One region of the Streptomyces sp. NPDC047453 genome, then DNA from elsewhere that is predicted to be linked to it. Evidence: riboswitches for the same ligand, from Rfam matches in the RefSeq annotation. Region 1 holds a riboswitch; the other holds the start of a gene.

Region 1 (15,362 bases):
GTCACCTTCATCATGGGTGCGATCTTCATCGGCGGTCAGATCTTCGAGTACACCGAGCTGGTGAAGAAGGACGGCATCTCGCTGTCCTCCGACCCGTACGGCTCGGTGTTCTACCTGACCACCGGCTTCCACGGGCTGCACGTGACGGGCGGTCTCATCGCCTTCCTGCTGGTCCTCGGCCGTACCTACGCGGCCCGGAGGTTCACTCACGAGCAGGCGACCGCGGCCATCGTCGTGTCCTACTACTGGCACTTCGTCGATGTCGTCTGGATCGGACTCTTCGCCACGATCTACCTGATCAAGTAGCCGACGAACCGATCCAAGTCCGCAAAGCATCGACGCAGAAGATCCTGACACCGGGGTAATCCGTGAAAAAGCTCTCCGCACGACGACGCCATCCGCTGGCGGCGGTCGTCGTCCTACTCTTCGCGCTGGCGGCCACTGGGGGGCTGTACACCGCGTTCGCGCCCGCGAGCAAGGCGAAGGCCGAGGACACCGCCCAGTCCCTCACCATCGAGGAGGGCAGGAAGCTCTATCTGGTCGGCTGCGCCAGCTGCCACGGCACCGGTGGGCAGGGCACCACTGACGGTCCCAGCCTGGTGGGTGTGGGCGCGGCGGCGGTCGACTTCCAGGTGGGCACCGGCCGTATGCCGGCCCAGCAGCCGGGCGCGCAGATCCCGCGCAAGAAGGTCATCTACAACCAGGCCGAGATCGACCAGCTCGCCGCGTACATCGCGTCCCTGGGTGCCGGTCCCAACGTGCCGACGAAGAACCAGTACAGCCCCGAGGGCGCGGATGCCGCCAAGGGCGGTGAGCTGTTCCGCACCAACTGCGCCCAGTGCCACAACTTCACCGGCAAGGGCGGTGCGCTGACGCACGGCAAGTACGCACCTGACCTCACGGGTGTGAGCAACAAGCACATCTACGAGGCCATGCAGACCGGCCCGCAGAACATGCCTTCCTTCCCCGACACGCTGCTGACGGAGAAGAACAAGAAGGACGTCATCGCGTACCTCGACGCGGTCAACGGTGACGAGACCACGACTCCGGGCGGTATGGACCTGGGTGGCCTCGGACCGGTCACCGAGGGTCTGTTCGCCTGGATCTTCGGGCTGGGTGCCCTTGTCGCGGTCGCCGTCTGGGTCGCCGCTCGGACCGCAAAGGCCAAGAAGTCATGAGTAGCCGAGACATTCCTGAAGAGAACCTGCCCGTAGAGCAGGCAGCCCACGAGCACGGGCGCGGCGCGGTCTCCGTGGCGGACGAGCGGGCTCCGTTCGCCGACCCGGGACTGCCGCCCCACGAGCACCGGATCCAGGACATCGACGAGCGGGCCGCCAGGCGGTCCGAGCGCACCGTTGCCCTGCTGTTCACGGTGTCGATGCTGGCCACCATCGGCTTCATCGCCTCGTACGTGGCGATCCCGCACGACAAGTCGATCTTCGTCTTCCCGCTCGGGCACATCAACGCGCTGAACTTCGCGCTCGGCCTCACGCTGGGCGTGGCGCTGTTCGCGATCGGCGCGGGCGCGGTCCACTGGGCCCGCACCCTGATGTCCGACGTCGAGGTCGCCGACGAGCGTCACCCGATCGCGGCGTCCCCCGAGGACCGTGCGAAGGTCCACGCGGACTTCAAGCAGGGCGCCAAGGAGTCGGCGATCGGCCGTCGCAAGCTGATCCGCAACACGATGCTCGGCGCGCTCACGCTGGTGCCGCTGTCCGGCGTCATGCTGCTGCGCGACCTGGGCCCGCTGCCCGGGACCAGCCTGCGCCACACGCTGTGGGCCAAGGGCAAGCGCCTCGTCAACATGAACACCAACCTGCCGCTGCGTCCCGAGGACGTCTCGGTCGGCTCGCTCACCTTCGCGATGCCGGACGGGATGAAGGAGACGGACGAGGACTTCGCCAACGAGATCGCCAAGGCGGCCCTGATGATCATCCGGCTCGAGCCGGCCGACATCAAGGACAAGCGCGAACTCGACTGGGGCCACGAGGGCATCGTCGCCTTCTCGAAGATCTGCACCCACGTGGGTTGCCCGATCTCCCTGTACGAGCAGCAGACGCACCACGCCCTGTGCCCGTGCCACCAGTCCACCTTCGACCTCTCCGACGGTGCCCGAGTGATCTTCGGCCCCGCCGGCCACGCTCTGCCGCAGCTGCGCATCGGCGTGGACAGCGAGGGTTACCTCCAGGCGCTCGGCGACTTCGCGGAGCCCGTCGGTCCTGCATTCTGGGAGCGCGGATGAGTACATCAGCAGCCAACGAGTCCCGCTCTCGCGGGCAGGCACCGGCCGGCGAGAGGATCGCCGACTGGGCCGACGGCCGGCTCGGGATCTACTCCCTGGCCAAGGCCAACATGCGCAAGATCTTCCCCGACCACTGGTCGTTCATGTTGGGCGAGGTCTGCCTCTACAGCTTCATCATCATCATCCTCACGGGTGTGTACCTGACGCTGTTCTTCCACCCCTCGATGAGCGAGGTGGTGTACAACGGCTCGTACGTCCCGCTGCAGGGTCAGCTGGTGAGCGAGGCGTTCAACTCGACCATGCACATCTCCTTCGAGGTGCGCGGTGGTCTGCTCATCCGGCAGATCCACCACTGGGCCGCGTTGATCTTCCTGGCCGGCATGTTCGTGCACATGATGCGCGTGTTCTTCACCGGTGCGTTCCGCAAGCCGCGTGAGATCAACTGGCTGTTCGGCTTCCTGCTGTTCGCCCTGGGCATGTTCACCGGTTTCACCGGTTACTCGCTCCCGGACGACCTGCTCTCCGGCACCGGTGTCCGCTTCACCGAGGGTGCGATCCTGTCCATGCCGATCGTCGGCACGTACATCTCGTACTTCCTCTTCGGCGGCGAGTTCCCCGGTCACGACTTCGTGGCGCGGTTCTACTCGATCCACATCCTGCTGCTGCCCGGCATCATGCTGGGCCTGGTGGTGGCCCACCTGATCCTGGTCTTCTACCACAAGCACACGCAGTTCGCGGGTCCCGGCAAGAGCAACAAGAACGTCGTCGGCATGCCGCTGCTGCCGGTGTACATGGCCAAGGCCGGCGGCTTCTTCTTCCTGGTCTTCGGCGTCCTCGCGATGATCGCGGCGCTCGTGGAGATCAACGCGATCTGGGTGATCGGCCCGTACCGTCCGGACCAGGTGTCCACCGGCGCCCAGCCCGACTGGTACATGGGCTTCGCCGAGGGTCTGGTCCGCTTCATGCCGGGCTGGGAGGTCAACTTCTGGGGCCACACGCTCGTCCTGGGCGTGTTCATCCCGCTGGTCCTCTTCGGCCTGGTCCTGGCGGCGCTGGCGGCCTACCCGTTCATCGAGTCCTGGATCACCGGCGACAAGCGCGAGCACCACATCCTGGACCGCCCGCGCAACGCCCCGACGCGTACCGCGTTCGGTGTGGCCTGGATCACGATGTACATGATCACGCTGGTCGGCGGCGGCAACGACCTGTGGGCCACGCACTTCCACCTGTCGATCAACGCGGTCACCTGGTTCGTCCGGATCGGCTTCTTCGTCGGACCGATCATCGCGTTCGTCGTCACCAAGCGGATCTGCCTCGGCCTCCAGCGCCGCGACAAGGAGAAGGTGCTGCACGGTCGCGAGACCGGCATCATCAAGCGCCTGCCGCACGGTGAGTTCATCGAGGTCCACGAGCCGCTCAGCCAGGAGCAGCTCTACACGCTCACGGCGCACGACCAGTACGAGCCGGCCGAGATCGGCCCGGCGGTCGACGAGAACGGTGTCGAGCGCAAGATCAAGGGCTCGCAGAAGCTGCGCGCCAAGCTCAGCAACGCGTACTACGGCGAGGACAACCAGATCCCGAAGCCGACCGTCGAGGAGTACAGGGAGATCACGAGCGGTCACGGCCACCACTGATCACTGACCGCTGAGCGTCGCCACGCCACGGTCGAAGGGCCCCGTCCGATCCCCGGACGGGGCCCTTCGCGGTGTCCGGGGCTGGATAGGGTGGACCTGTTCGAGATTCGCGTCCCGCCGTACGGGACACCGACCCAGGAGCGGCATATGAACGCTGTGACCCCCGCTGGAGGCTCCACCGCGGCGGGCCGCTCCTGGCCCGCCCTGCTGAACGGCCTGCTGGACGGCCGGGACCTCACCGCCGACGAGACCGCCTGGGCGATGGACCTGATCATGCGCGGCGAGGCGACCGACGCGCAGATCGCCGGGTTCGTGGTGGCCCTGCGGGCCAAGGGCGAGACGGTGGAGGAGATCACCGGCCTGGTCCGGACGATGTACGAGCACGCCAATGTGATCGAGGTGCCCGGCGCGACCGTCGACATCGTCGGCACCGGCGGCGACGGCGCCAAGACGGTGAACATCTCCACCATGTCCTCGATCGTCGTGGCCGGCACCGGCGCCAGTGTCGTCAAGCACGGCAACCGGGCCGCGTCCTCCGCCTCCGGGGCCTCCGACGTGCTGGAGAAGCTCGGCGTCAATCTGGAACTGACGCCGCGGCGAGTGGCCGAGGTCGCGCAGGAGGCCGGAATCACCTTCTGCTTCGCGATCAAGTTCCATCCGGCGCTGCGCCACGCGGGCGCCGCCCGCGGCCAGTTGGCCATCCGCACGGTCTTCAACGTGCTCGGCCCGCTGACCAACCCGGCCAGGGTGCGGGCCCAGGCCGTCGGGGTGGCGGACCCGCGCATGGCACCGGTCGTCGCCGGCGTCTTCGCCGAGCGCGGCCACTCCTCCCTGGTCTTCCGGGGCGACGACGGCCTCGACGAGCTCACCACGACCGCCACCTCCCAGGTCTGGATCGTCCGGGACGGCACGGTGACCCAGGAGCGCTTCGACCCGCGGGACGTCGGCATCGAACTGGTGCCCGTGGAGGCGCTGCGAGGCGGTGACGCCTCGTACAACGCCGAGGTGGCCCGGCGCGTGCTGGACGGAGAGAAGGGGCCCGTACGGGACGCCGTCCTGCTGAACTCCGCGGCGGCGCTGGTGGCCCTGAGGCCGGGCCCGGGCACCTTCGCCGAACAGATCCGGGCCGGTATGGACCGCGCGGCGGAGTCGATCGACTCCGGGTCCGCCAAGCGCACGCTGGAGCGCTGGGTGACCGTCAGCAACGCCTGAGACCCGGGCCTCCCGTCGCAAGGCGCAGTCCACGATCCGGACTGCGCCTTGCGCGTGGAAGATCGTGTGGCAGGATGCTGAACCAGGTCATGAGTGACAGCCATGTGGCCCCGGCCGGCTGTCCGGCAACCCTCCGTCCGTGGCGGGGTGCCCCGGGTGAAGACCAGGCCGTAGGCAGCGAGGCCTACGGCAAGCGCGGACCCCTCGCACTCCTTCGAGTGGACACAGTCCAGGGGTCCTGGTCGACGAGGGAGCCTTCCGTGAGCAAGCGAATGCGCTAGGGCCTGTCGCCTTCGAGGCCGCAGAGCCCCGCCACCGCGCTTTCCCCCTTCACCCTTCCCCACGCTCGAGCCATGTCTGCTCGCGTGGTGATTTCGCCTGCTTTCACGGGAGTTCACCCATGTCCGTTTCCACCGTTTCCGCCGTCTCCGCCGACCAGTCCGTCTGTTCCCCGCTGCCCGTGCTGGGCCGGGACGTCACCGTTCCGCTCGTCACCGGCGGGGAGGTCACCTACGCGGCGCTCGACTACGCGGCCAGCGCGCCCGCCCTCCAGCGCGTCTGGGACGACGTGGCGGCGTACGCGCCCTACTACGGCAGCGTCCACCGCGGCGCCGGCTACCTCTCCCAGCTCTCCACCGACCTGTTCGAGAACGCCCGGAAGACGGTCGCGGAGTTCCTGGACTGCCGTGCGGAGGACCAGGTGGTCTTCACCCGGTCCACCACCGACTCCCTGAACCTGCTCGCCCGCGCGCTGCCCGCGGACTGCCAGGTCTTCGTCTTCGAGACCGAGCACCACGCCTCGCTGCTTCCGTGGCGGGACGCGCGGGTGACCTGCCTCGACGCCCCGCGCACCCCGGAGCGGGCCGTGGCGACCCTGGAGCGGGCCCTCGCCGGCCGCGACTCCCACGGCCCGGCCCTGGTGTGCGTCACCGGAGCCTCCAACGTCACCGGCGAGCTGTGGCCCGTACGGGAGCTGGCCGCCGCCGCCCACGCGCACGGCGCCCGGATCGTCCTGGACGCCGCCCAGCTCGCCCCGCACCACCCGGTGTCCGTCCGAGACCTCGACGTCGACTGGGTCGCCTTCTCCGGTCACAAGCTGTACGCCCCCTTCGGCTCCGGCGTCCTGGCCGGCCGCGCCGACTGGCTGCGCGAGGCCGAGCCGTACCTCGCGGGCGGCGGCGCGAGCCGTACGGTGGCGCGGCGCGCCGACGGGTCCGTGGACGTGAGCTGGCACGAGTCGGCCGCCCGCCACGAGGCAGGCTCCCCGAACGTCATCGGCGCCTACGCCGTCGCCTCGGCCTGCACGGCGCTGACCGAGGCCGGCTTCGACGACCTCGTCGCGCGCGAGCGGTACCTGATCCGCAAGGTGCGGGCGGGTCTCGCCGAGGTACCCGAGGTCAGGGTGCTGTCCCTGTTCGGCGACGACGCCCCGCGGGTCGGCGTGATCTCCTTCGTCGTGGCGGGCTGGAACAGCTCCCACTTCGCCGCCGCCCTCTCCGCCGAGTACGGCATCGGCGTCCGCGACGGCCTCTTCTGCGCCCACCCCCTGGTCCGCACCCTGCTGGGCGGCGATCCGCAGAGCCAGGGCGAGTGCGGCGCGCCCGAGGCCGCCCCGGGCGAGAAGTCCCTCAACGCCATCCGCGTGAGCTTCGGCGCGGGCACGCCCGACGAGCACGTGGACCGCTTCGTGGCGGCGGTGCGTGAGCTGGTCAGGGACGGCGCGAAGTGGACGTACCGCACGGAGGACGGCCGCTGCGTGCCCGCGGTGTGATCCGCGCGCTCAGGAGCCCGGGCGGTCAGGAGTCCAGCCCGATGGCGAACGCCGCCTCCAGGTCGTGCTGCGAGTAGGTGCGGAAGGCCACGTGCGTGTCCGTCCCCTCGACGCCAGGGATCTTGCTGATCCGCCCCGGGATGACCTCCGCCAGGTCCTCGTGCTGCCGCACCCGGACCATGGCGATCAGGTCGTAGGTGCCGGTGACGGAGAAGACCTCGCTGACCGAGTCCAGTGAGGCGATCTGCTCGGCGATCTCGGGGATCCGGTCCACGCTGGTCTTGATGAGGACGATCGCGGTGATCACGGCTGGTTCTCTCCCTCGGGGGCCGGAGCAGGGGCGGCCTTCACTCTAGTCTTCCGGCCGAACCAGGCCCACGCGCAGGCGAAGCCCAGGGCGAAGCCCACCACGTGGGCCAGGTAGGCGACCTGCGGTCCCTCGGTGGCGCGGCCGGCGGCCAGCCACTGGAGGGCCGCCCAGAAGGGAAGCACCACCCACGCGGGAAAGCGCAGCGGCAGGAAGAACAGGAACGGGAAGAGACTGGTCACCCGGGCGCTGGGGAACAGGTAGAGAAACGCGCCGAGGACCGCCGAGATCGCGCCCGAGGCCCCCACCAGGCTCTGTCCGGAGTCGGCGTTGGCGACCGCGTAGCCCACCAGGGCCAGGTAGCCGCAGCCGGCGTAGAACAGCGTGAACCGGACGCGGCCCATGCGTTCCTCGGTCATCGCACCGAAGACGTAGAGGAAGAGCATGTTGCCGAGCAGGTGCACCCAGCTGCCGTGCACGAACAGGGCCGTCGCGGGGGTGAGGGCGGCCCGGAGCGAGCCGGTGAACAAATCGTCGGGGATCACGCCCCACCGCCGGAAGTAGGCCCGCTGGGCGAGCAGCAGCGCGTCCCCCGTGCCGTAGGAGGGATTGAGGCCCGCCGCCGGGCCGGCCACGAAGATCAGACAGCACAGGACGATCAGGGCGCACGTCACCGGCGCCTGCATGCTCCGTACCGCCCTGGCCGCCCGGACCGTCCGGGCGGCCACCGTGAACCTGTTGCCGATCATGTGCACAGAGCATGGCGTAACCGGACGCAACCGCACAGACCGCCTCGCCGCCGTGGACGGACCGGCGCCGAGTAGCCGCCAGGCCGTAGGGTTACGTGCCACACGCCCAGGGAAGCTGGCGCGTCATGGACACAGAAGGAAGCGAACAGTCACGATGACGGTTCCCCTGCCGACCGCCACGACCCGGTGGCGCTGCACCCTGTGCGGCAACCTCACCCGCTTCGACGTGACCCGCTCGTCGAAGGTCGTGGAGTACGTCCACCTCGACCTGGCGGGAGAGCCGCAGGTCGAGGAGCGCGAGGTGGTCAGTGAGACGATCGAGTCGGTGCGCTGCCGCTGGTGCAACGCCGTGGACCAGGTGGAACTCGTGGACAGGCCGGGCGCCGGCTCCTGAGCGGAGTGGGCCCGCACAGGCGACCCCGCGGGGGTCCGTGAAGCGCAGAGGCATCGAGGCATTGAGGCATTGGGGTGACGGATGGTGGAGACACAAGGCGGGGGGCCGGGCGACGGCGCCGCCGAGGTGCTCGACCGTCCCCTGCCCGACGGAGTGCGCCGCCGGGTCGTCCAGATCGTCTCGGACGCCTTCGGCGCGCTGACGTTCGCCGAGCTGCCCGCGCAGCTGCGGCAGTATGCCCGGTTCACGCCGAGTCGCCGGGCGAAGTTCGCGGGCAACGCGATGGCGTCCGCGCTGGAGACCGATCCACTGTTCCGCCAGCGTATCGGCGAGAAGTTCAAAGAGGACCAGCCGGAGCTGTCGGGCGCTCTCGACTCCGGCTCGCCGCCCCCGGCCGCGGATCCGCTCGACGTGGCGGCCGCGGCCTACGTGCTGCGCCCGCCGGGCTGGGTGAAGCTGGTCGCCGCCGCGGGTGAGGAGGCCCAGCGGGCGGACGCCGAGCGCGCCGACGAGGAGAGCCGAGCCGAACTGGAGCGGCTGCGCGCCGAGCTGGCGGCTGCCCGCGAACAGACCCGCGCCGACACCGAGCGGCTGCGGGCCGAGCTGGACGCCGCCAGGAAAGAGGCCGAGTCGCTGCATCGCAAGCTGCGGGCCGCGCACAGCGACGTCAAGCGCGGTGAGGCCGCGCTGCGCAAAGTACGGGGCGACATCGAGGCCGTGCGGGCCGAGGGGCAGGCGCAGGTGTCGGCCGCCGAGAGCGAGGCCCGGCGGCTCAAGTCGCGTCTGGGGGAGGCGGAGGCCGCGCTGGAGGCGGCCCGCAGGGCGGCCCGCGAGGGGCGCAGCGTGGAGGACATGCGGGTCCGGCTGCTGCTGGACACCGTCCTCGACGCGGCCCAGGGGCTGCGCCGGGAGCTGGCGCTGCCGCCGGTGTCGGTGCGGCCGGCGGAGACCGTGGACGCGGTCGAGCCGGGCCGGATGACCCCCAAGGACATCGCCACCCGCGCGCTGTCCGAGCACGACCCGGCGATCCTCGACCAGTTGCTCGCCCTGCCGCAGGCCCATCTGGTCGTCGACGGCTACAACGTCACCAAGACCGGCTATCCGCAGATGCCGCTGGAGAAGCAGCGGCTCAGGCTGCTGGGGCAGCTCTCGCAGCTCGCCGCGCAGACCGGCGCCGAGGTCACCTGTGTCTTCGACGGGGCCGAGCTGGTCGCGCCGGTGCTCCTCGCGCCGCCGCGCGGTGTGCGGGTGCTGTTCTCCAAGCCGGGGGTCACCGCGGACGAGCTGATCCGTCAGCTGGTGCGGGCCGAACCGCCCGGCCGGCCGGTGATCGTCGCCTCGACCGACCGCGAGGTCGCCGACGGGATCGCGAAGGCGGGGGCGCGGCCGGTGGCCTCGGCGATGCTGCTGAAGCGGCTCTCGCGCGGCTGAAACCGGACGTAGGGAACGTAGGCCTCAAGCGCAACATACGGGAGCCATTCCCGAATTGACCGGAAGCGTCACGCAACGCAGGGTCAAGTGGTCCTCACTGCTGGTGAGTTATGGGCAAAGAATGAAGCGAGTGGTGGGATTTTCGGCCCGAGGATTTGAATTCATCACGATGAGGTCACTAGGGTCGAGCCTCGAACCTCCGAGCGGGTGATCACTCAGAAGAAGGAGCTCGCTTCCGTGGCGTCCCACCGTCGACCCAAGCAACCCAGCCGTGCGCGCGTGACTGTGCTCACCACCGTGGCGGCAGCGGCCGTAGCCGTCAGTGCCCAGGCCGCCAATGCCGCCCCGAGCGCGAAGCCGAGCAAGGACGAGGTCAAGTCCAAGGTCGACGAGCTCTACGAGCAGGCGGAGCAGGCCACCGAGAAGTACAACGGGGCCAAGGAGAAGCAGGAGAAGCTCCAGAAGGAGATCTCCACCATCCAGGACAACGTCGCCCGCGGCCAGCAGGAGCTCAACAAGCTCCGCGACGGCCTCGGTTCGATGGCCGCCGGCCAGTACCGCACCGGCGGGATAGACCCCTCGCTCCAGCTCTTCCTGTCCGCCGACCCGGACGACTACCTCGACAAGGCCTCCACGCTCGACCAGTTGAGCGGCCAGCAGGTCGAGGCGCTGAAGAAGATCCAGGACAAGCAGCGCGAGCTCACCCAGGAGCGGTCCGAGGCCTCCTCGAAGCTCAAGGACCTCGCCGCCACCCGCACCGAGCTGGGCAACAAGAAGAAGGAAGTCCAGGGCAAGCTCGCCGAGGCGCAGCGGCTCCTGAACAGCCTCACCGCCGCGGAGAAGGCCGCGCTCGCCGCCGAGCAGGCCAGGGCCAGCCGGGCCTCCGCCGACCGCGTGCAGCTGGGCAATTCCACCCCCGCCTCCGGCCGGGCCGGCGCCGCGTTCTCCGCCGCCCAGACCAAGATCGGCTCGCCGTACGTCTACGGCGCCACCGGCCCGTCCTCCTACGACTGCTCGGGTCTGACCTCCTGGGCCTACGCCCAGGCCGGTGTCGGGATCCCGCGCACCTCCCAGGCGCAGGCCAACGCGGGCACCCGGATCTACTCGCAGAGCCAGCTCCAGGTCGGCGACCTGGTCATCTTCTACGGCGACCTGCACCACGTCGGCCTCTACGCGGGCAACGGCCAGGTGCTGCACGCCCCGCGCACCGGCACCGTCGTGCGCTACGAGTCGATCAACAACATGCCCTTCCAGTTCGGCGTCCGCATCTGACGCCACCCCGGGAGCACGCCTCGTGCTCGCCCGAACGAGCGAATCCCGGCACCCCACGGTGACCCCGCGCCCCGCCGATGACCTGCGTCAGAGGCGGGGCGCCCGTGTGCGGTGCCCCCTCCGCGGCTTTGGCCGCCGTGTGTCCGCGCGGCTACTGTCTGGCGCGTTTCCCACCGGCCGGGCGCTCGGCGCCCCGGTCCCGGGAAGCGGTCAGTGTCCGCCAGTGGAGGGAGTACGGCTTCCCGTGGGGTCTCATCGCCGCCCGGCACCGTCCGGGTTCGACCGGGGCGCAGGTGCCGCGTTCTGCGTTCTGTCCGCCGCGGCCGCCGCCCTCGGCGCCGTTCCGGCCACCTCGGCCGTCGCCGCTCCGCACGGCGACGCCCGGTCCGAGGTCGACCGCCTCTACCAAGAGGCCGAGAAGGCGACCGAGGCCTTCGACAAGGCCGGCGAGCGCGCCGACCTCCTGCGCACCCGGGTACGCGACTTCCAGGACCGCATCGCCCGACGGCAGCAGCGCGTCAACGACCTCAGGGAGTCGCTGGGTTCGCTGGCCGGAGCCCAGTACCGCTCCGGCTTCGACCCGTCGATCGCCCTGCTGTTCTCCCGCGACCCGGCCGACTACCTCGACAAGGCCGCCACGCTCGACCGGATCACCGCCCACCAGGCCGGCGAACTGAAGGACCTGCGGCGGGCGCTGCGCGAACTCTCCCAGGACCGCGCCGAGGCCAACCGCGCCCTCGCCGAACTGGACAAGAACCGCAAGGCGGTCGCGACCCACAAGCGGACGGTCGAGCAGAAGCTCGCCAGGGCCCGCCGACTCCTCGGCTCCCTGTCCCCGTCGGAGCGCGAGGCCTACGAGCGGGCCTCCCGCTCCGGCCGCGAGGACATCTTCCCCGGCCTCGACGCCGGACCGGCCGCCTCCGCCCGCGCGGCCGCCGCCCTCGCCGCCGCCCGCTCCGCCCTCGGCCGTCCTTACATCTGGGGCGCCAACGGGCCCAGGGGATTCGACTGTTCGGGCCTGCTGCAGTGGTCGTACGCGCAGGCCGGAGTGCATCTGCCGCGCACCTCGCAGGAGCAGCGCAACGCGGGCCGGCGGATCCCGCTGTCCCAGGCCAGGCCCGGCGACCTGATCGTCTACCGCTCCGACGCCGGCCATGTCGCGATGTACGCGGGCGACGGCCGGGTGATCCACGCGCCGCATCCAGGCGCTCCGGTGCGCTACGACCCGGTGAACATGATGCCGATCTCGTCGGTCACCAGGGTCTGACGGCCGTCCCGGTGCCGCCGTACGATCGGGAAATGGCTGGTCGTGGGCGGGTGTCGAAATCCTCGGTGACGGTGGTGTGCCTGCTGCTCGCGTCCCTGACGGCCTGCGGCGGGCCGTCCGCGGCCGACACCGCGAAGGCGGAGGTGCAGCGGGTGCTCGACCGGCGGGCCGCGGCGGTCCTGCACCACGACGCGGCGGCGTACGCCGCCACCGGGGCCCGGGACCCGTACCCACGGCTGCGGGCCGTCCCGCTGACGGACTGGTCCTACCGGCTGAAGAGCCTGCGCCGCAGCGGCGACACCGCGGTCGCGCAGGCCGAACTGCGCTACCGGGTCACCGGGTACGACAAGGCGCCCGTCACCGCCGGGCGCATGCTGACCCTGTCCACCGGCGCCGACGGGAAGTGGTACGTCGACTCCGACCGGCCGGAGAAGAAGTCCGCCGAGCAGCTGTGGGACCAGGGCACGGTCTCGGTGGTGCGCGGGCGGCGCAGCCTCGTGCTCGGCGTCGGACACGGCGACACGGTCCTGCGCGGCTACGCGGGCCTGGCCGACCGCGCGATACCCGCGGTGTCGGACGCGTGGGGCACGGACTGGAGCCGGCAGGTCGTCCTGCTGGTCCCCAAGTCCCTGGAGGGCATGGCCGGACTGCTCGGCTCGCCCGCCTCCAACTACCGCGGGATCGCCGCCGTCACCACCGGCGAGACCGGGGGCGCGGGCCGGGCGCCCGCGGACCGGATCATCGTCAACCCCGCCGCCTACGGCATGCTCGGATCGCTCGGCAGGCAGGTCGTCCTCACCCACGAGACGACCCATGTCGCCACCCGCGCCCACACCAACGCCGCCACCCCGCTGTGGCTCTCCGAGGGCTACGCCGACTGGGTCGGCTACCGCGGTACCGGCCGCCCCCCGGACCAGGTCGCGCCCGAACTGCGGCGCGCCGTGACCGACGGGGGTGTTCCCGCCGCCCTGCCGTCCGACGAGGACTTCGGGTTCGCCGGCGATCCGTCCCGGCTCGCCCGGGCCTACGAGAGCGGCTGGATGGCCTGCCGCATGATCGCCGACCAGTGGGGCGAGCGGCGCCTCGACGACTTCTACCGCTCCGTCGGCGCGCACGGCACCCGCGAGGGCGCGGTCGAGAACGCCCTGCGGAAGGTCCTCGGCACCACCCTGGACGGGTTCACCGAGCAGTGGCGCGCGTACCTCGTGCGTCAACTGGGCTGATCGAGCCGGGCGGTGGGCCGGGCGGCCCGGTCCGGCGGCCGCGTAAGGGGCGCGGCGGTGACCGTCGAGCGCCACAGGGCCCGGCAGGCGGTCACGCCCGCGGCCACCAGCAGGCCGTTGCGCAGCAGCAGGAGGGTGACGCCGAGGCTGTCGCTCGCGACGACGTGCGTGAAGTACACCGGGAACTCCAGGGCCGTCACCGGGGCCGCCGCCAGGACGAGGCCGGCCGGCAGCCGCATGCCGTCGTCCGGGAAGCACAGGCAGACGGCGGCCAGCCCGATCAGCCACACCAGGTACTGGGGGCTGAGGACCCGGCTGGTGACCGTGAACAGCAGTACGGCCGTGAACGCGGCCTGGGCGGCTGTGTGCGGGCGGAAGCGGCGGGCCCGCAGCCGCCACAGCAGCAGCCAGCCGAAGGCGGCCGCGGTCAGGGCCAGGGACGCGGTGCTCACCACGTCGGTGTACGGGCCGACGAACTCCAGCGAGCCATAGGTGAGCAGCACCTGTCCGTTCCAGCCGAAGTACCGCGCCACGTGGAGGACGAGCGCGGCCGGCGACTCCACCTCCAGGCCCCGGTCGCGCTGCGCGGTCACGAAGGACAGGGCGTCGGGCATGGTGAGCGCGAACAGCGAGGCGAGCGCCGCCGCGGTCACCGCCGCCGCCGTCCAGGCGCGGCGCCCGGCCGCGCCCCGCAGGCCCGGCAGCAGCAGGACCGGCCACACCTTCAGCAGCGCCCCGAAGCCGGCCAGCGCGCCCATCGCACGCGGGTGGCGGAGGCCCGCGAGCAGCGCGGCCACGGCCACCGCGGTCACCATCACGTCGTAGCGCGCGTACAGGATCGGGCCGAGCAGGGGCGTGCCCGCCGTCCAGACCCAGGCACCGCGCAGCGGCCGGCCGGGCCGCCGCCCGGCGTACAGCAGCAGGCACAGCACCGCCAGGTCGGCCAGCAGGGCCAGCACGTGGAAGGCCGCGGTGTAGCCGAGGAAGGGCAGGGCGGCGGGGGAGAGGATCGCCAGCGCGGCGCCGGGTGGGTACTGCCAGGTGACGTCGTCGACGGGGAAGCCACCCTGCCGCAGCACCTCGTACCAGCCCCGGTAGATCACCGACACGTCCGCGGTGACGTCTTCCGCCCCCGCGAGCACGAACACCTTGAACACGAAGAGCACCAGCACGGCCCGACTGGCGCCCCAGACGACCAGCACCCCGGCGAGCCTCCGCCGGGTACCTGTCCCGTCCACCTCGGTCCTCTCCCGTGAGCCCGACCGGTCCGTCCGGTACGCGCGGTTCCTGCTGCGGGGCACATGATCTCCCGGATGGTCGGTGCGGGGCGGGTGGCATGGCCGTGGCCGGGCGTCCCGGTCGCGTTCGGTAGGGTCGGCCGGTGTGCGTAAGACCCTCATCGTGACCAACGACTTTCCGCCCCGGCCGGGTGGTATCCAGGCGTTTCTGCACAATATGGCGTTGCGGCTGGACCCGGAGCGAGTGGTCGTCTACGCCTCCACCTGGAAGCGGGGCCGGGAGGGTGCCGAGGCGACGGCCGCGTTCGACGCGGCGCAGCCCTTCACCGTCGTACGCGACCGCACGACGATGCTGCTGCCGACGCCGGGCGCGACCCGGCGCGCGGTCGGGCTGCTGCGCGAACACGGCTGCACCGCGGTGTGGTTCGGGGCGGCGGCGCCGCTCGGGCTGATGGCGCCGGCCCTGCGGAGGGCGGGCGCCGAGCGGCTGGTGGCCACCACCCACGGGCACGAGGCGGGGTGGGCGCAACTGCCAGCAGCGCGCGGACTCCTGCGCCGCGTCGGGGAGTCGACGGACACCATCACCTACCTCGGCGAGTACACCTGCTCCCGGATCGCCGCC
Region 2 (15,362 bases), on a different contig from region 1:
GATCAGCCTTCACCCGGTCGACGCCGACCTGGAGGCCGCGTTCCTGGCACTGACCGGCGGACGCCACGGACGGGACGGACAGCAGGTACAGCACGAACAGCGGGAAGCGGATCGGACGGGTGCGGCGTGAACGAGCTTTCGCTGTGGCGGGTGGAGTGGCTTCGGCTGCTGCGCACCAAGAGGCTGATCGCGCTGCTGGGCGTCTTCGTGCTCTTCGGGTTCACCGGGCCGCTGCTCGCCCGGTACTCCGGGCAGTTGCTCGACCACGCCGGCGGCTCGGCCCAGCGAGTGAAGATCGTCTTTCCGCCCCCGGTCCCGGCGGACGGTGTCGCCCAGTACGTGAACAACGCGTTCGGGATCGGCCTGATCGTGGCGGTCGTCGTGGCGGCGTACGCGTGCTCGATCGACGCCAGGCCCGCGCTCGCGGTCTTCTACCGGACTCGCGCCCGGCGCTTCGGCGATCTGCTGGTGCCGAGGTTCGCGGTCAGCGCCGCCGGGGCCGTGGGCGGCTACCTGGCCGGGCTGCTCGCCGCCTGGTACGAGACGGCGGTCCTGCTGGGGAATCCCGGTACGGCGGCCATGGGCTGGACCGCGCTCACCGGCTCGGTGTTCCTGGTGTTCGCCGTGGCGGTCACGGCACTGGCCGCGACACTGACCCGCAGCATGCTCGGCACCGTCGGGTACGCGCTGCTCGCGCTGTTCACGCTCCCGCTGCTCGGAGCGCTGCCGGGGGTGTCGCGCTGGCTCCCGACCGAGCTGACGAAGGCGCCGGACGCGTTCCTGCGGCACACGGCGGCCGACCACGCGCAGCGAGCCCTGGCCGTCGCCGTGGTGCTCGCGCTCGGCTGCCTGTCGGCAGCGATCCTGCGGGGCGCGCGCAAGGAGGTACGTTGACGTCCGCGCCGAGGAGCACGGGCCTTGGCGCGCGGCCTTGACCACGTGACCGTACGGAAAATATCTTTCACAGTGTGACCCAGGACGTGAAGGAAATTTTCGCAGGCGTGGGCGCCCCGGGCCTCACGCCCCCCGCACCCGCCGCCCTCGCGGCCAAGGTACGCACGCTCGCGCCCTCGATGACCCGCTCCATGCAGCGGGTCGCCGAGGCCGTCGCCGGCGACCCGGCCGGCTGTGCGGCCCTCACGGTCACCGGCCTCGCCGAACTCACCGGCACCAGCGAGGCGACCGTCGTACGCACCGCCCGCCTGCTGGGCTATCCGGGTTACCGGGACCTGCGCCTGGCCCTCGCGGGCCTGGCCGCCCAGCAGCAGTCGGGGCGCGCGCCCGCCATCACGACCGACATCGCGGTGGACGACCCCATCGCCGACGTCGTCGCCAAACTCGCCTACGACGAGCAGCAGACCCTGGCCGACACCGCCGCCGGTCTCGACACGATCCAGCTCGGCGCGGCCGTCACCGCGCTGGCCACCGCCCGCCGCACCGACGTCTACGGCATCGGCGCCTCCGGTCTGGTCGCACAGGACCTCACGCAGAAGCTGCTGCGCATAGGTCTGGTGGCGCACGCGCACAGCGACCCGCACCTCGCCGTCACCAACGCGGTGCAGCTGCGCGCGGGGGACGTGGCGATCGCCATCACCCACTCGGGTTCGACCGGGGACGTGATCGAGCCGCTGCGGGTGGCCTTCGAGCGCGGCGCGACCACCGTGGCCATCACCGGCCGGCCCGCCGCGCCCGTCACGCAGTACGCCGACCACGTCCTGACCACCTCCACGGCCCGCGAGAGCGAGCTGCGCCCGGCGGCGATGTCCTCCCGGACCAGCCAACTGCTCGTGGTGGACTGCCTGTTCGTCGGAGTGGCACAGCGGACGTACGAGACGGCGGCGCCCGCGCTCGCCGCGTCCTACGAGGCGCTCGCCCACCGGCACAGCCCGCGGGGCGGGACCCACCGCTCGTAGCACTCGCAGCGCTCGCAGTACTCGTAGCCGAGAACCGAACAAGCCCGGATCCGCACGGTCAGCCGTACCGCCACGCACGAAGAGAGCCGCCCCCTCATGACCTCCACGCCCCACTACCGCGAGCTGCGCACCGAGTTGGAGTCACTGACGACCGAGGCGTTCCGCCCCGAGCTGGCGGAGATCGACCGGCTGCCGACGCTGGAGATCGCGCGGCTGATGAACGCCGAGGACAGCACCGTGCCCGCCGCCGTGGCCGAGCGGCTGCCGCAGATCGCCGCCGCGATCGACGCGGTGGCCGAGCGGATGGCGCGCGGCGGCCGGCTGGTCTACGCCGGCGCGGGCACGGCCGGACGGCTGGGGGTGCTGGACGCCTCGGAGTGCCCCCCGACCTTCAACACGCGCCCCTCCCAGGTCGTCGGACTGATCGCGGGTGGCCCGCCGGCCATGGTGACCTCGGTCGAGGGCGCGGAGGACTCGAAGGAGCTGGCGGCCGAAGCGCTCGACGGCCTCGGCCTCACGCCGGACGACACGGTGGTGGGCGTCTCCGCCTCCGGCCGCACCCCCTACGCCATCGGCGCGGTGGAGCACGCCCGCGCCCTGGGCGCCCTGACCATCGGCCTGTCCTGCAACGCGAACAGCGCGCTGGCGGCCGCCGCCGAGCACGGCATCGAGGTCGTCGTCGGCCCCGAGCTGCTGACCGGCTCCACCCGCCTGAAGGCCGGCACGGCGCAGAAACTGGTCCTCAACATGCTCTCGACGATCACGATGATCCGCCTGGGCAAGACCTACGGAAACCTGATGGTCGACGTGCGGGCCTCCAACGACAAGCTCCGCGCCCGCTCCCGCCGTATCGTCGCCCTGGCCACGGGAGCGGCGGACGACGAGATCGAACGGGCCCTGACGGCCGCGGACGGCGAGGTGAAGACCGCCATCCTCACCCTCCTCGCCGACACCGACGCCCCCACGGCAACCCGACTCCTGAACCAGTCCGACGGCCACCTGCGCATCGCACTGGAGCGGGCGGGGGACTGAGGCCGGCGGACCCGGGAGCGAGCGGGCAGGCCGGGGGATCCCTTACCGGTCGCAGCACTTAAGGCTTGTCCCGTAAAGATCTTCGATTCAGTGGGGCTGTGATCGGCTGCTGTTCGTGCCTTGAGCGGGGCTCCTCGCCGGCCCCGGTGACCTGGGTCAGTCGAAGAGGGCCAGGACGCCGATCACCCAGACCGCAAGGAACGCAAGGGCCCCCACCAGGCAGCCGACGCCTGCCAGCACACCGCTGACCGACCAGGGTTCGGAAGGCGCCTCGTACTTCTCCTCCAGGTCGTCCCGGTAGGAGGCGGGGTCGTCCCAGTCGACGGGGTGCCCCAGCTCCTCGGCGCAGGCGGTCCGCACCGCGACCAACTGCCCCTTCGCGAAGGAGGTGGCAGCCATCGCCTCCGGGCCGCGCCAGGCGATGGCCTTCATCCGCCACCCGGGAGACCCGTACCGCGCCTCGAAGGCGGCGGTCTCGTCGGCGTCGCGGTCCTCTTCGAGGTACATCCAGCGTCCGGCCTCGGCGGCATCGCCGTAGAGCCGGTACACCTCGGCCAGACGCCGGCGGAGCATCAGGTCGTACGGGAAGGACGAGACGAGACCGCGCAAACGCTGGCGCGCGACGGGAACCCGGCCAGCGGCCAGGTCTGCATCGACTCGGGAAAGGGTCTCTCTCAGGGGCATGAACGCATGATCGAATGCTGTGGTGACCAGTGTCGAACCGGTTTTCCCGCTCAGCACGCACTCGCTCTCGACAGTGTCGGCTGAGCCTCACTGACAGGACACCGCCATTTACGGGACAGCCCTTAGGCTGGAGGACACCATGAACCACGCCCAGCTCACCGCCCTGGGACGGGCTCTGCGTCTGCTCGGCGAGCATGGCGAGGCGCTGTCCGCGGAGACGCCCGACGCCAGGCTGCACGAGATGAAGGCGGATCTCCGGCGGGCTCTCGACCTGCTGGACGAGACCGTCACGACGGCCGCGCCCGCCACCCGCTGCCCCGAGCATCCGAACGGGCCCGTCGACGAGAGCGCCCCCGACCTGTGCCTCCTGTGCGAGACCCGGCGCCGGGCCGCCCGCCGCTCCGAGGTCGACGGGGCGTACGCCTCGTACGCGCGCCGCGCCGCCGAGCCCGCCGTCCCCGCCCCGTCCCGCTACGGCGTCCGCGAGGACCGGCCGCAGCCCCAGCAGCGATGGCTGCCGGAGCTGTGGAACGGGCGGGAGTGGCAGTTGTGCGGGTCCCCGCGCCGGGACCGGCGCGAGGCCGAGCTGTTCATCGCCGCCCAGCGCCGGACACCGCGCGCCGCGCCCGCCTACCGGCTCGTGCACGAGTTCACCGACTACGAGGTGGTCCGGGTCTGGGGCCATCCCGCGCGGACCGACATCGAGCCCATGGGCAACCCGTAGGGCCTACTGCACCTTCGCCCCGGCGGGCGCGGGCTCACCGGCCGCCGACGGCTCCCCCAGGGCCGTGGTGCGCGGGCGCGGGATGAAGGACGCGACCAGGAAGCCGAGCAGGGCGGCGCCTGCGCCGACGGCGAGGACCGTGCGGAAGCCGTTCTCGGAGGGCAGCTGGTAGGGGCCGAACGCGGTGGTCATATGGGCCAGGACCACGCCCGCCACCGCGCTGGCGACCGACGTGCCGATCGAGCGCATCAGGGTGTTGAGGCTGTTCGCCGCGCCCGTCTCGGACGCGGGGACGGCGCTCATGATGAGCGCGGGCATCGAGCCGTAGGTGAAGCCGATGCCGGCGCCGATCACGCAGGACGTCAGGACGAAGTGCCAGACCTGGCTCATCAGGACGATGTTGAGGCCGTAGCCGGCGGCCACGATCAGCGCGCCGATCATCAGCGTCACCTTGGGGCCCCTGGTCCGCGAGACGATCGCCGACACCGGGGCGACGGCCATCATCACCAGGCCTGAGGGGGCCATGACCAGGCCGGAGGCCAGCAGCGACTTGCCGAGGCCGTAGCCGGTCTGCGCGGGCAGTTGCAGCAGCTGCGGGATGACCAGGGACATCGAGAACATCGCGAAGCCGATCGCCACCGAGGCGAGGTTGGTCACCAACACCTGGCGGCGGGCCGTGGTGCGCAGGTCCACCAGGGGCGCCTCGACACGCAGTTCGAACAGGCCCCAGGCGACCAGGACCACGACCGCCGCCGCGAACAGGCCCAGGGTCGTGCCGCTGCCCCAGCCCCAGTCGGCGCCCTTGGAGATCGCCAGGAGCAGGCAGACCAGGCCCACCGCCATACCGACCGCGCCGGGAAGGTCGAAGCGCCCGCCGGTGCGCACCGCCGACTCGGGCACGAAGCCCAGCACCAGCACCGCCGCCGCGACGCCCAGGCCGGCCGAGGCCCAGAACAGCATGTGCCAGTTGAGGTTCTCGGCGATCAGCGCGGCGGCGGGCAGCCCGAGGGCACCGCCGACGCCGAGCGAGGCGCTGATCATCGCGGTCGCCGAACCGAGCCGCTCGGCGGGCAGTTCGTCGCGCATGATGCTGATGCCGAGCGGGATGACACCTGAGGCGAGGCCCTGCAGGGCGCGGCCGACGATCATCGGCGTGAGGGAGTCGCTCAGCGCGGCCGTGACCGAGCCGGCCACCAGCATGGCGAGGCTCAGCAGGAGCATGCGGCGCTTGCCGTACATGTCGCCGAGGCGGCCCATGACCGGGGTGGCCACGGCCGCGGCGAGCAGCGTGGCGGTGACGGCCCAGACGGTGTCCGACGCCGAGGCGTGCAGGAGCTTGGGCAGCTCGGGAATGATCGGGATCACGAGGGTCTGCATCAGCGAGACCACGATGCCGCCGAAGGCGAGTACGGCCACGACGGCGTTGGGCCGGGGCGCGGATTGCCCGGCCGTGGCGGGCCGGGCGAGTGCGTCGGACATGAAGGAAGGTCTCCGTCGGAGAAGGGATGTACTTGACTCAGGCAACTTTAATTGGAATTGTTTGACTCAAGCAAGCGAAATCCCGCCGGGGAGACCAAGAAGCGAAGACCCACCGGACGAAGACGAAGGCCCGGCAGGCAGAGGGGCGGCGCCCGCCCTCCGGCAGCCACCGCCCCCACATCCGGGCCCGAGCCCCCCGGGCCCGGCCCGGCTCAGCTCAGCAGCTCAGCTCAGCGTCTTCAGCGCCGCCGCGTCGTACGGCTTCAGCTCCTCGAAGCGGCCGCCGAGGACCTTCGCCGCCCACTCGGGGTCCTGGAGCAGCGCGCGGCCCACGGCCACCAGGTCGAACTCGTCACGCTCCAGCCGGTCCAGCAGGTTGTCGAGGCTGCCGAGCTCCGCGCCCTCGCCCTGGAACGCCTTGATGAAGTCGCCGTCCAGACCCACCGAGCCGACGCTGATGACCTGCTTGCCCGTCAGCTTCTTCGTCCAGCCCGCGAGGTTGAGGTCCGAGCCCTCGAACTCCGGCCGCCAGTAGCGGCGCGTGGAGGCGTGGAAGACGTCCACTCCGGCCGCCGCCAGCGGCGACAGGATCGCCTCCAGCTCCTCGGGGGTCTCGGCCAGGCGGGCGTCGTAGGCCTCCTGCTTCCACTGCGAGTACCGGAAGAGGACCGGGAAGCCGGGCGAGACGGACTCGCGCACCGCCGCCACGATCTCGGCCGCGAACTTCGTACGGGCCACCGGATCGCCGCCGTAGGCGTCGGTACGGCGGTTGGTGCCCGTCCAGAGGAACTGGTCGAGCAGGTAGCCGTGGGCGCCGTGCAACTCCACGCCGTCGAAGCCGATGCGCTCCGCGGCGGCGGCCGCCTCGGCGAACGCGCCGATGACGTCGTCCAGGTCCGTCCGCGTCATCGCCCTGCCGGTGACCTCGGACTCGCCGATGCGCAGCCCGGAGGGGCCCACCGCGGGCGCGTCCGGGAACGGCTGCTGGCCCGGCCGGCGCACCATACCGATGTGCCACAGCTGCGGCACGATCGTGCCGCCCGCCGCGTGTACGGCCTCGGCCACCTTGGCCCAGCCCGCGAGCTGCTCCTCGCCGTGGAAGCGGGGCACGCGGTCGCTCTGCCCGGCCGAGTCGTGCCCCACGTAGGTGCCCTCGGTGACGATCAGGCCGACGCCCGCGGCGGCGCGGCGGGCGTAGTACGACAGCACGTCCTCGCCGGGGACGCCGCCCGGCGAGAACATCCGGGTCATCGGCGCCATCACGATCCGGTTGGGGACGGTGAGGCCGTTCAGAGTGACGGGGCGGGAGAGGACCTCGGCCGCGCGGGACGCGGACCCGGAAGCGGACTCGGAGGCGGTGACGGTCACGTGGGGGGCTCCTCGGAATCGTGGTCGGTACCGGCCGGCGCGCACGCGCGTCAGCCGGGCACCGGCGTCAACTGCCCTGCCTGCCACGGCATTCCACCGAGCCACTCCTGTGACCCGGAACACGCCCGAGGGCGGCACCCCCTGTCTCCAGGGAGTGCCGCCCTCGGTACGTGAAGGACGGATCCGATCCTCGAGGGGATCAGAAGTCCATGTCACCGCCCGGCATGCCGCCGCCGGCCGGCGCGGCGGCCTTCTCCGGCTTGTCGGCGATGACGGCCTCGGTGGTGAGGAACAGCGCGGCGATGGAGGCGGCGTTCTGCAGCGCGGAACGGGTCACCTTCGCCGGGTCAATGATGCCCTCGGCGACCAGGTCGACGTACTCACCGGTCGCGGCGTTCAGGCCGTGGCCCGGGGTGAGGTTGCGGACCTTCTCCACCACGACGCCGCCCTCAAGACCGGCGTTGACGGCGATCTGCTTGAGCGGGGCCTCCAGGGCGAGCTTCACGGCCTGCGCGCCGGTCGCCTCGTCACCGTCGAGCTCCAGCTTCTCGAAGACGTTGGTGGTCTGGAGCAGGGCCACGCCACCACCGGCGACGATGCCCTCCTCGACGGCCGCCTTGGCGTTGCGCACGGCGTCCTCGATGCGGTGCTTGCGCTCCTTGAGCTCCACCTCGGTGGCGGCACCGGCCTTGATGACCGCGACACCGCCGGCGAGCTTCGCCAGGCGCTCCTGGAGCTTCTCGCGGTCGTAGTCGGAGTCGCTGTTCTCGATCTCGGCGCGGATCTGGTTGACCCGGCCGTTGACCTGGTCGGAGGAGCCGGCACCGTCGACGATGGTGGTCTCGTCCTTGGTGATGACGACCTTGCGGGCGCGGCCCAGGAGGTCCAGGGTCGCGTTCTCCAGCTTGAGGCCGACCTCCTCGGAGATGACCTCGCCGCCCGTGAGGATGGCGATGTCGCCGAGCATGGCCTTGCGGCGGTCGCCGAAGCCCGGGGCCTTGACGGCGACGGACTTGAAGGTGCCGCGGATCTTGTTGACGACCAGGGTCGACAGGGCCTCGCCCTCGACGTCCTCGGCGATGATCAGCAGCGGCTTGCCCGACTGCATGACCTTCTCCAGGAGCGGGAGCAGGTCCTTGACCGAGGAGATCTTGGAGTTGGCGATGAGGATGTACGGGTCCTCGAGCGACGCCTCCATGCGCTCCATGTCGGTCGCAAAGTAGGCGGAGATGTAGCCCTTGTCGAAGCGCATGCCCTCGGTGAGCTCGAGCTCCAGACCGAAGGTCTGCGACTCCTCGACGGTGATGACGCCTTCCTTGCCGACCTTGTCCATGGCCTCGGCGATGAGTTCGCCGATCTGGGTGTCGGCGGCGGAGATGGAGGCGGTGGAGGCGATCTGCTCCTTGGTCTCGACCTCCTTGGCCTGGTCGAGCAGGGCGGCGGAGACGGCCTCGACGGCCTTCTCGATACCGCGCTTCAGAGCCATCGGGTTGGCACCGGCGGCGACGTTGCGCAGGCCTTCCTTGACCAGGGCCTGGGCGAGCACGGTCGCGGTGGTCGTACCGTCACCGGCGACGTCGTCCGTCTTCTTGGCGACTTCCTTGACCAGCTCGGCGCCGATCTTCTCGTACGGGTCCTCGAGCTCGATCTCCTTGGCGATGGAGACACCGTCGTTGGTGATCGTGGGGGCACCCCACTTCTTCTCGAGGACGACGTTGCGGCCCTTGGGGCCGAGGGTCACCTTGACGGCGTCCGCGAGCTGGTTCATGCCGCGCTCGAGGCCTCGCCGCGCCTCCTCGTCGAACGCGATGATCTTGGCCATGTGAAGTGGTCCTCCCAGGACTGGGGGTGATTACTTCGGACCGCGCCCGCGCCCGCGACGGACGGCCCCGACCGGTGGTTCCTTGCCCCACCCGGCCCGTGGCCTCACCGACCCGGTCCTTCGTTGTCACTCTCACCTTCAGAGTGCTAACGCCAATGATTAGCACTCGACCCCTTCGAGTGCAAGCGCCTTGGGGGGTCGGCGGGGCACTCAGCCGGGCGCGAACACGGGTGTGCCGGGCCGTGCGAGCGCGCGGACCCGGGCGTGCCGACCGCCGGACGGGGCGGTGCGCCGGCACAGCGAAGGGCCCGCACCCCGGCAGCGGAGGTGCGGGCCCTTCCGAAGAAGAACGTCGCTTGCGGTGGTCGCGCGATTCAGGCCGTGACACGGACCATGTCGGCCTGCGGACCCTTCTGGCCCTGCGAGATCTCGAACTCGACCCGCTGGCCCTCTTCCAGCGTGCGGTAGCCGTCCATCTGGATCGCGCTGTAGTGGACGAAGACGTCCGCACCACCGTCGACCGCGATGAAGCCGTACCCCTTCTCCGCGTTGAACCACTTGACGGTGCCCTGAGCCATGCCTAACTCCCCTATTACTGGCCCTTGCACAGATCCACACTTCGCGGACCCGGGTCAGACCTCACCCCCCGTGGATCGGGGGCGTGCGCCGGAACGCGTCGACCGCGGCTGAATGTATCTGTCCAACTGCCGTCTGCAACAGGTCAATCGGACGAGAAATCTGGACGTACGCGGTCCGGAATATAGGAAGAATTCACGCGAATTCAGGGCAAGTCGGGCCCCGCAGACAAGGCAAATGCCGCAAAAGGCCCGCAGACTTTGGCTACTTCTTGCCGGGCTCGCGGCAGGAATCCATGGCCCCGGATTCGGAGTTCGAGGGCGCGTTCCCCAACTGTACCGCGCTCAATCACACAGAATTGCCCCCTCCGCTTCTCTCACGGAGGGGGCAATTCGATGAACTCTGCGTAACCGGGATTACCGAAGGTAATGATCAGCCGCCGGCGACCGCCGGGATGATCGAGACGCCCGCGCCGTCCGGGGTGGCCGTCTCGAGGCCCTGCTCGAACCGGACGTCGTCGTCGTTGACGTACACGTTGACGAAGCGGCGCAGCTTGCCCTGGTCGTCCAGGACCCGTGCCGCGATGCCCGTGTGGTTCTTCTCCAGGTCCGAGATGACCTCGGACAGGGTCGCGCCCTCGGCGTTCACCTCGGCCCGGCCGCCGGTGTAGGTGCGCAGGATGGTGGGGATGCGAACGGTCACGCTCATGCCAGGCCAGCCTCTCGGAAGGAGTCCAGGGTCGGACGGATCGTCGCGGTCAGGCCGGTGCCGGCCACCGCGTCCAGCGTCTTCAGCCCGTCGCCGGTGTTGAGGACGACGGTGGTCTTCGTCGGGTCGAGGACGCCGTCCTCGACCAGCTTCTTCGTCACGCCGACCGTCACACCGCCCGCGGTCTCGGCGAAGATGCCCTCGGTCCGCGCCAGCAGCTTGATGGCGTCGACGACCTGCTCGTCGGTCACGTCCTCCACCGCGCCACCGGTGCGGCGCGCGATGTCCAGGACGTACGGGCCGTCGGCCGGGTTGCCGATGGCCAGTGACTTGGCGATCGTGTTCGGCTTCTGCGGCCGCACGACCTCGTGGCCGGCCTTGAAGGCGGTGGACACCGGCGAGCAGCCCTCGGCCTGGGCACCGAAGATCTTGTACGGCTTGTCCTCGACCAGCCCCAGCTCGATCAGCTCCCGCAGGCCCTTGTCGACCTTGGTGAGCTGGGAGCCCGAGGCGATCGGGACGACGATCTGGTCCGGCAGCCGCCAGCCGAGCTGCTCGCAGATCTCGTACGCCAGCGTCTTGGAGCCCTCGGCGTAGTACGGCCGCAGGTTGACGTTGACGAAGCCCCAGCCCTCGCCGGCCGGATCGCCGATCAGCTCGGAGCAGAAGCGGTTCACGTCGTCGTAGTTGCCCTCGATGCCGACGAGTTCGCCGCCGTAGATCGCGGCCATCACGACCTTGCCCTGCTCCAGGTCGTGCGGGATGAACACGCAGGAGCGCAGCCCGGCGCGGGCGGCCGCGGCGCCGACGGCGCCGGCGAGGTTGCCGGTCGAGGAGCAGGAGAGGGTCGTGAAGCCGAAGGCGCGGGCCGCCTCCAGCGCCTGGGCGACCACGCGGTCCTTGAAGGAGTGCGTCGGGTTGCCGGAGTCGTCCTTCACGTACAGCCCGCCGGTCACCCCCAGTTCGCGGGCGAGGCGGTCGACCCGGACGAGCTTGGTCCAGCCCGGGTTCAGGTTCGGCTTGCCGGCGACGTCCGCGGGGACGGGCAGCAGCGGCGCGTAGCGCCAGATGTTCGCGGGGCCCGCTTCGATCCTCTTGCGCAGCTCCTCGGTGTCGTAGGCCGAGAAGTCGTAGGCGATCTCCAGCGGGCCGAAACACTCCTCGCAGGCGAAGACCGGGCCGAGGGGGACGCGGTGACCGCACTCGCGGCAGCTCAGCGCCGCTGCGGGGCCGAGGTCCACGGTGGAGTCGGTGCTGCTTACAACGGTCTGCACAGCCATGTGAGGCGAGGCCCTTTCTCCTCATCTTCCTCACGACGCATCTCGCCGTGAGACGGATTTGGCACCTTCCCTAGCCGGGAGCCTCGCGAAGACGATCGGCTGTGCACGCACAGCAGTCGATACGAGAAACCGGCTGGAGGGTTGCCGGGGCTTCATCGGGCCGTGTCCCTCTGCCCCTCTGGATGAGCTGTATTCGGTTGTGACGCGGAGGTGACCCCCGGCATGGGATGGTCGTCCGCGTTGTTCAGACTGTAACGGAAGGCCAGGACGGCTGAGTCAGTCGTCCGAAGCGCGAGACAACAGTGAGGAGCCGCTGACCGTGCTGGAAGAAGTCGAGCGCTGGCTGGCCACCCGCTCCTGGTCCGTGGCCGACCGGCCGCTCCACCAGATCCTGGCGGCCAAGCAGCGCACCGGCCAGTCGGTCTCCGTGGTGCTGCCCGCGCTGAACGAGGAGGCGACGGTCGGCGACATCGTCGCGGTGATCCGCCGCGACCTCGTGGAACGGGCACCGCTCGTCGACGAGATCGTCGTCGTCGACTCGGGCTCCACCGACCGCACCTCCGAGGTGGCCGCCGCCGCGGGTGCCCGCGTGGTGCACCGCGACGAGATCCTGCCACGCCTGCCGGCCGTGCCGGGCAAGGGCGAGGTCCTGTGGCGCTCCCTGCTCGTCACCCGCGGGGACGTCATCTGCTTCGTCGACGCCGATCTGCGGGAGTTCTCCTCCGACTTCGTCACCGGCATCGTGGGCCCGCTGCTCACCGAACGCGACGTCGACCTGGTCAAGGCGATGTACGACCGGCCCTTCACCGTGCCCGGCGGGCACACCTCCGAACCGGCCGCGGCCGGGCAGGCCAGGCAGGCCGGGCAGGGCGGGCAGGCCGGGCAGGGCGGGCGGGTCACCGAGCTGATGGCACGCCCGCTGCTCAACATGCACTGGCCGCAGCTGGCCGGCTTCGTGCAGCCGCTCGGCGGCGAGTACGCGGCCCGCCGCTCACTCCTCGAACAACTGCCCTTCCCGGTCGGCTACGGCGTCGAGTTGGGCATGCTGGTCGACGCGCTGCACCTGGTGGGCCTGGACGCCCTCGCCCAGGTCGACGTCGGCGTGCGCAGGCACCGGCACCAGGACGGACAGGCGCTCGGCCGGATGGCCGCCGCGATCTACCGCACCGCGCAGCTGCGCCTGGCCCGCGGCCACCTCGTGCGCCCCTGCCTCACCCAGTTCGTCCGCGGCCAGAACGGCTTCGAGCCGCGGACGTACGACGTGGACACGGAGGAGCGTCCGCCGATGGCCGAGATCGCGGAGTACGCGGCCCGGCAGGTGGCGTGAAACACCGGTCCCGCCCGCCGTCCGCCGGCTACGAAGCGGAACCGTACGTTTGAGCGTTTCGGGGCCGGGCTAAGTTGAGGCGTATGGCTTCTACGCACGGTGCCGAGGTACTGGTCGCGTCCAATCGCGGCCCGGTTTCGTACGAGGTGCGCGAGAACGGCACGCTCCACTCCCGGCGCGGAGGCGGAGGGCTGGTGTCCGGGCTCTCCGCGATCGGTCCGGAGGCGGGCGCGGTGTGGGTGTGCGCCGCGCTGAGCGACGCCGACCGGGAGGCGACGGTCCGCTTCGAGAGCGGGCGCCGGCTGCCGTCGGAGGCGACCGGCGGGCAGCAGGTGCGGATGCTCGACATCGACGCGAAGGTCTTCTCCGACGCCTACAACGGCATCGCCAACTCGGTGCTGTGGTTCGTCCACCACATGCTGTACCAGACCCCGCTGGAGCCGGTCTTCGACGCGGACTTCCGACGCCGCTGGAAGTCCTACGAGGCCTACAACCTGGCCTTCGCCGAGGCGCTGGCGGAGGAGGCGGCCGAGGGGGCGGCCGTGGTGGTGCAGGACTACCACCTGGCGCTCGTGCCGGGGATGCTGCGCGACTTCCGGCCCGATGTGCGCATCGGGCACTTCTCGCACACGCCGTGGGCGCCGGCGGACTACTTCCGGATCCTCCCCGACGACATCGCCGAGCAGGTGCTGCGCGGGATGCTGGGCGCGGACCGGCTGGGCTTCCTCACCCAGCGGTGGGCGGACGCGTTCGCCGGCTGCTGCGACGCGCTCGTCGGCGGGCTCGGGGGCACCCGGATCGGGGTGCACGGGCTGGGCGCGGACGCGGAGTTCCTGCGGGAGCGGTCGCGCCGTGCCGACGTCGAGGAGCGGATGGCGGCGCTGCGCGAGGAGGTCGGCACCGGACCGGACGGGGGCCCGCGCCGGACGGTCGTGCGGGTGGACCGGACCGAGCTGTCCAAGAACATCGTGCGGGGGCTGCACGCGTACCGGCAGCTGCTGGAGGACCGCCCCGAGTGGCGCGAGCGGGTGGTGCACGTGGCGTTCGCCTACCCCTCACGGCAGGACCTCGCGGTGTACCGGAAGTACACGGAGGAGGTGCGGCGGGTGGCCGAGGAGATCAACGCGCGCTACGGGACGCCCGGCTGGACCCCGGTCCTGCTGCACGTGGAGGACGACTTCGCGCGCTCGCTCGCGGCGTACCGGATCGCCGACGTGGCGCTGGTCAACCCCATCCGGGACGGGATGAACCTGGTCGCCAAGGAGGTGCCGGTCGTCTCCGACTCGGGGTGTGCGCTGGTGCTGTCGCGGGAGGCGGGCGCGTACGCGGAGCTGGGGGAGGACGCGGTCGTCGTCAACCCGTACGACGTGATCGGGACGGCCGGGGCGCTGCACCGGGCGCTGAGCATGCCGGAGCACGAGCGGGCGGAGCGGACGAAGCGGCTGGCCGCCGCCGCGACCGCGCTGCCGCCCGCTCAGTGGTTCCTGGACCAGTTGGAGGAACTGGGCGGCTGAGCGGCCGAGCGGCTGGTGCTGTGACCGGAAAGGTTCACCGGCTCGCGACGCCCGGCACGGCACTCCCCCAGCCTCCGGCCGGGGGGTACCCCCACGCCGCATTATCGCATCACCCGAGTACATCCAGTACGCGGGCGACGCTCCGCCTTGCGATGCTCCCCCACAGCCTGAACGGCGCGGGAGGTACCCCCAGCACCGGACGCCGCGAGCTTCCCGGCAAACCTTTCCGGTCACAGCACTAGGCGAGGTGGTCCGCCAGGTTCCTCAGCAGTGCCACCACCCCGGCCGGGCCGTCCACCACCAGGTCGGCCCTCTCCGACACCTCCGTGACCTCCGTGCTGCCGCTGCAGACCAGGACGCCCGGAATTCCGTCCGAGCGGAGTTTGTCGACCGCGGCGAAGGCCGGCAGGTCGCCCAGGTCGTCCCCCGCGTACAGGACCGACGTGGCGCCCAGGTCGCGGGCGCAGTCCAGGAGGGCGACCCCCTTGTCCATGCCCGGAGGGCGCAGTTCGAGGACCATGCGGCCTGGCTCGACGATCAGCGCGTGGCGGCGGGCCAGGTCGGCGAGGGGCTCGCGCAGCGCCTCGAACGCGGCCTGCGGGTCGTCCGCACGGCGGGTGTGGACGGCGACCGAGCGGCCCTTCTCCTCGATCCAGGTGCCGTGCCAGGCGCCGATCCGGTCGAGCAGGCCGGGCAGTTCGGCGCGGACCGCGGCGACACCGGGGTGCGGGGGCGGGGCGGTGACCGTGCCCGTGGCGGCGTCCCAGCGCTCGGCGCCGTAGTGGCCGAGGACGACCAGGTGTTCCAGGCCGGGTACGCCCGCGAAGCCGCCGTGGCGCACCGCGACGCCGGGCGGGCGGCCGGTGACCACCGCGACGGCGACCACCTTCGGGGCGAGCGCGGAGAGCGCGGGCACGGCGTCCGGGTGGGCGCGG

Evidence for each region. A riboswitch is a leader RNA that binds a small molecule or an ion and turns the genes downstream of it on or off. The one in region 1 is predicted to bind S-adenosylmethionine.
Region 2: another riboswitch for S-adenosylmethionine. It lies ahead of thrC (threonine synthase); the one in region 1 lies ahead of ABZ818_RS02335 (aminotransferase class V-fold PLP-dependent enzyme).

What each region holds. Positions count from the first base shown of each region.
Region 1 covers NZ_JBEYTS010000001.1:521,355-536,716, forward strand. The annotation lists gene ABZ818_RS02310 (heme-copper oxidase subunit III) at 1-306, shown strand, start outside; gene ABZ818_RS02315 (c-type cytochrome) at 369-1,178, shown strand; gene ABZ818_RS02320 (Rieske 2Fe-2S domain-containing protein) at 1,175-2,242, shown strand; gene ABZ818_RS02325 (cytochrome bc complex cytochrome b subunit) at 2,239-3,876, shown strand; gene trpD (anthranilate phosphoribosyltransferase) at 4,024-5,088, shown strand; SAM riboswitch class IV at 5,174-5,290, shown strand; gene ABZ818_RS02335 (aminotransferase class V-fold PLP-dependent enzyme) at 5,489-6,859, shown strand; gene ABZ818_RS02340 (Lrp/AsnC ligand binding domain-containing protein) at 6,885-7,166, opposite strand; gene ABZ818_RS02345 (rhomboid family intramembrane serine protease) at 7,163-7,915, opposite strand; gene ABZ818_RS02350 (hypothetical protein) at 8,070-8,309, shown strand; gene ABZ818_RS02355 (NYN domain-containing protein) at 8,391-9,740, shown strand; gene ABZ818_RS02360 (NlpC/P60 family protein) at 9,978-11,012, shown strand; gene ABZ818_RS02365 (NlpC/P60 family protein) at 11,257-12,279, shown strand; gene ABZ818_RS02370 (hypothetical protein) at 12,312-13,502, shown strand; gene ABZ818_RS02375 (glycosyltransferase 87 family protein) at 13,490-14,740, opposite strand; gene ABZ818_RS02380 (glycosyltransferase family 4 protein) at 14,886-15,362, shown strand, end outside.
Region 2 covers NZ_JBEYTS010000007.1:197,333-212,694, forward strand. The annotation lists gene ABZ818_RS09805 (ABC transporter ATP-binding protein) at 1-130, shown strand, start outside; gene ABZ818_RS09810 (hypothetical protein) at 127-894, shown strand; gene ABZ818_RS09815 (MurR/RpiR family transcriptional regulator) at 969-1,913, shown strand; gene murQ (N-acetylmuramic acid 6-phosphate etherase) at 2,010-2,945, shown strand; gene ABZ818_RS09825 (DUF6584 family protein) at 3,102-3,629, opposite strand; gene ABZ818_RS09830 (hypothetical protein) at 3,769-4,353, shown strand; gene ABZ818_RS09835 (MFS transporter) at 4,357-5,832, opposite strand; gene ABZ818_RS09840 (NADH:flavin oxidoreductase) at 6,058-7,200, opposite strand; gene groL (chaperonin GroEL) at 7,400-9,022, opposite strand; gene ABZ818_RS09850 (cold-shock protein) at 9,397-9,600, opposite strand; gene ABZ818_RS09855 (MoaD/ThiS family protein) at 10,031-10,306, opposite strand; gene thrC (threonine synthase) at 10,303-11,586, opposite strand; SAM riboswitch class I at 11,605-11,775, opposite strand; gene ABZ818_RS09865 (glucosyl-3-phosphoglycerate synthase) at 11,906-12,913, shown strand; gene ABZ818_RS09870 (trehalose-6-phosphate synthase) at 12,997-14,427, shown strand; gene otsB (trehalose-phosphatase) at 14,666-15,362, opposite strand, start outside.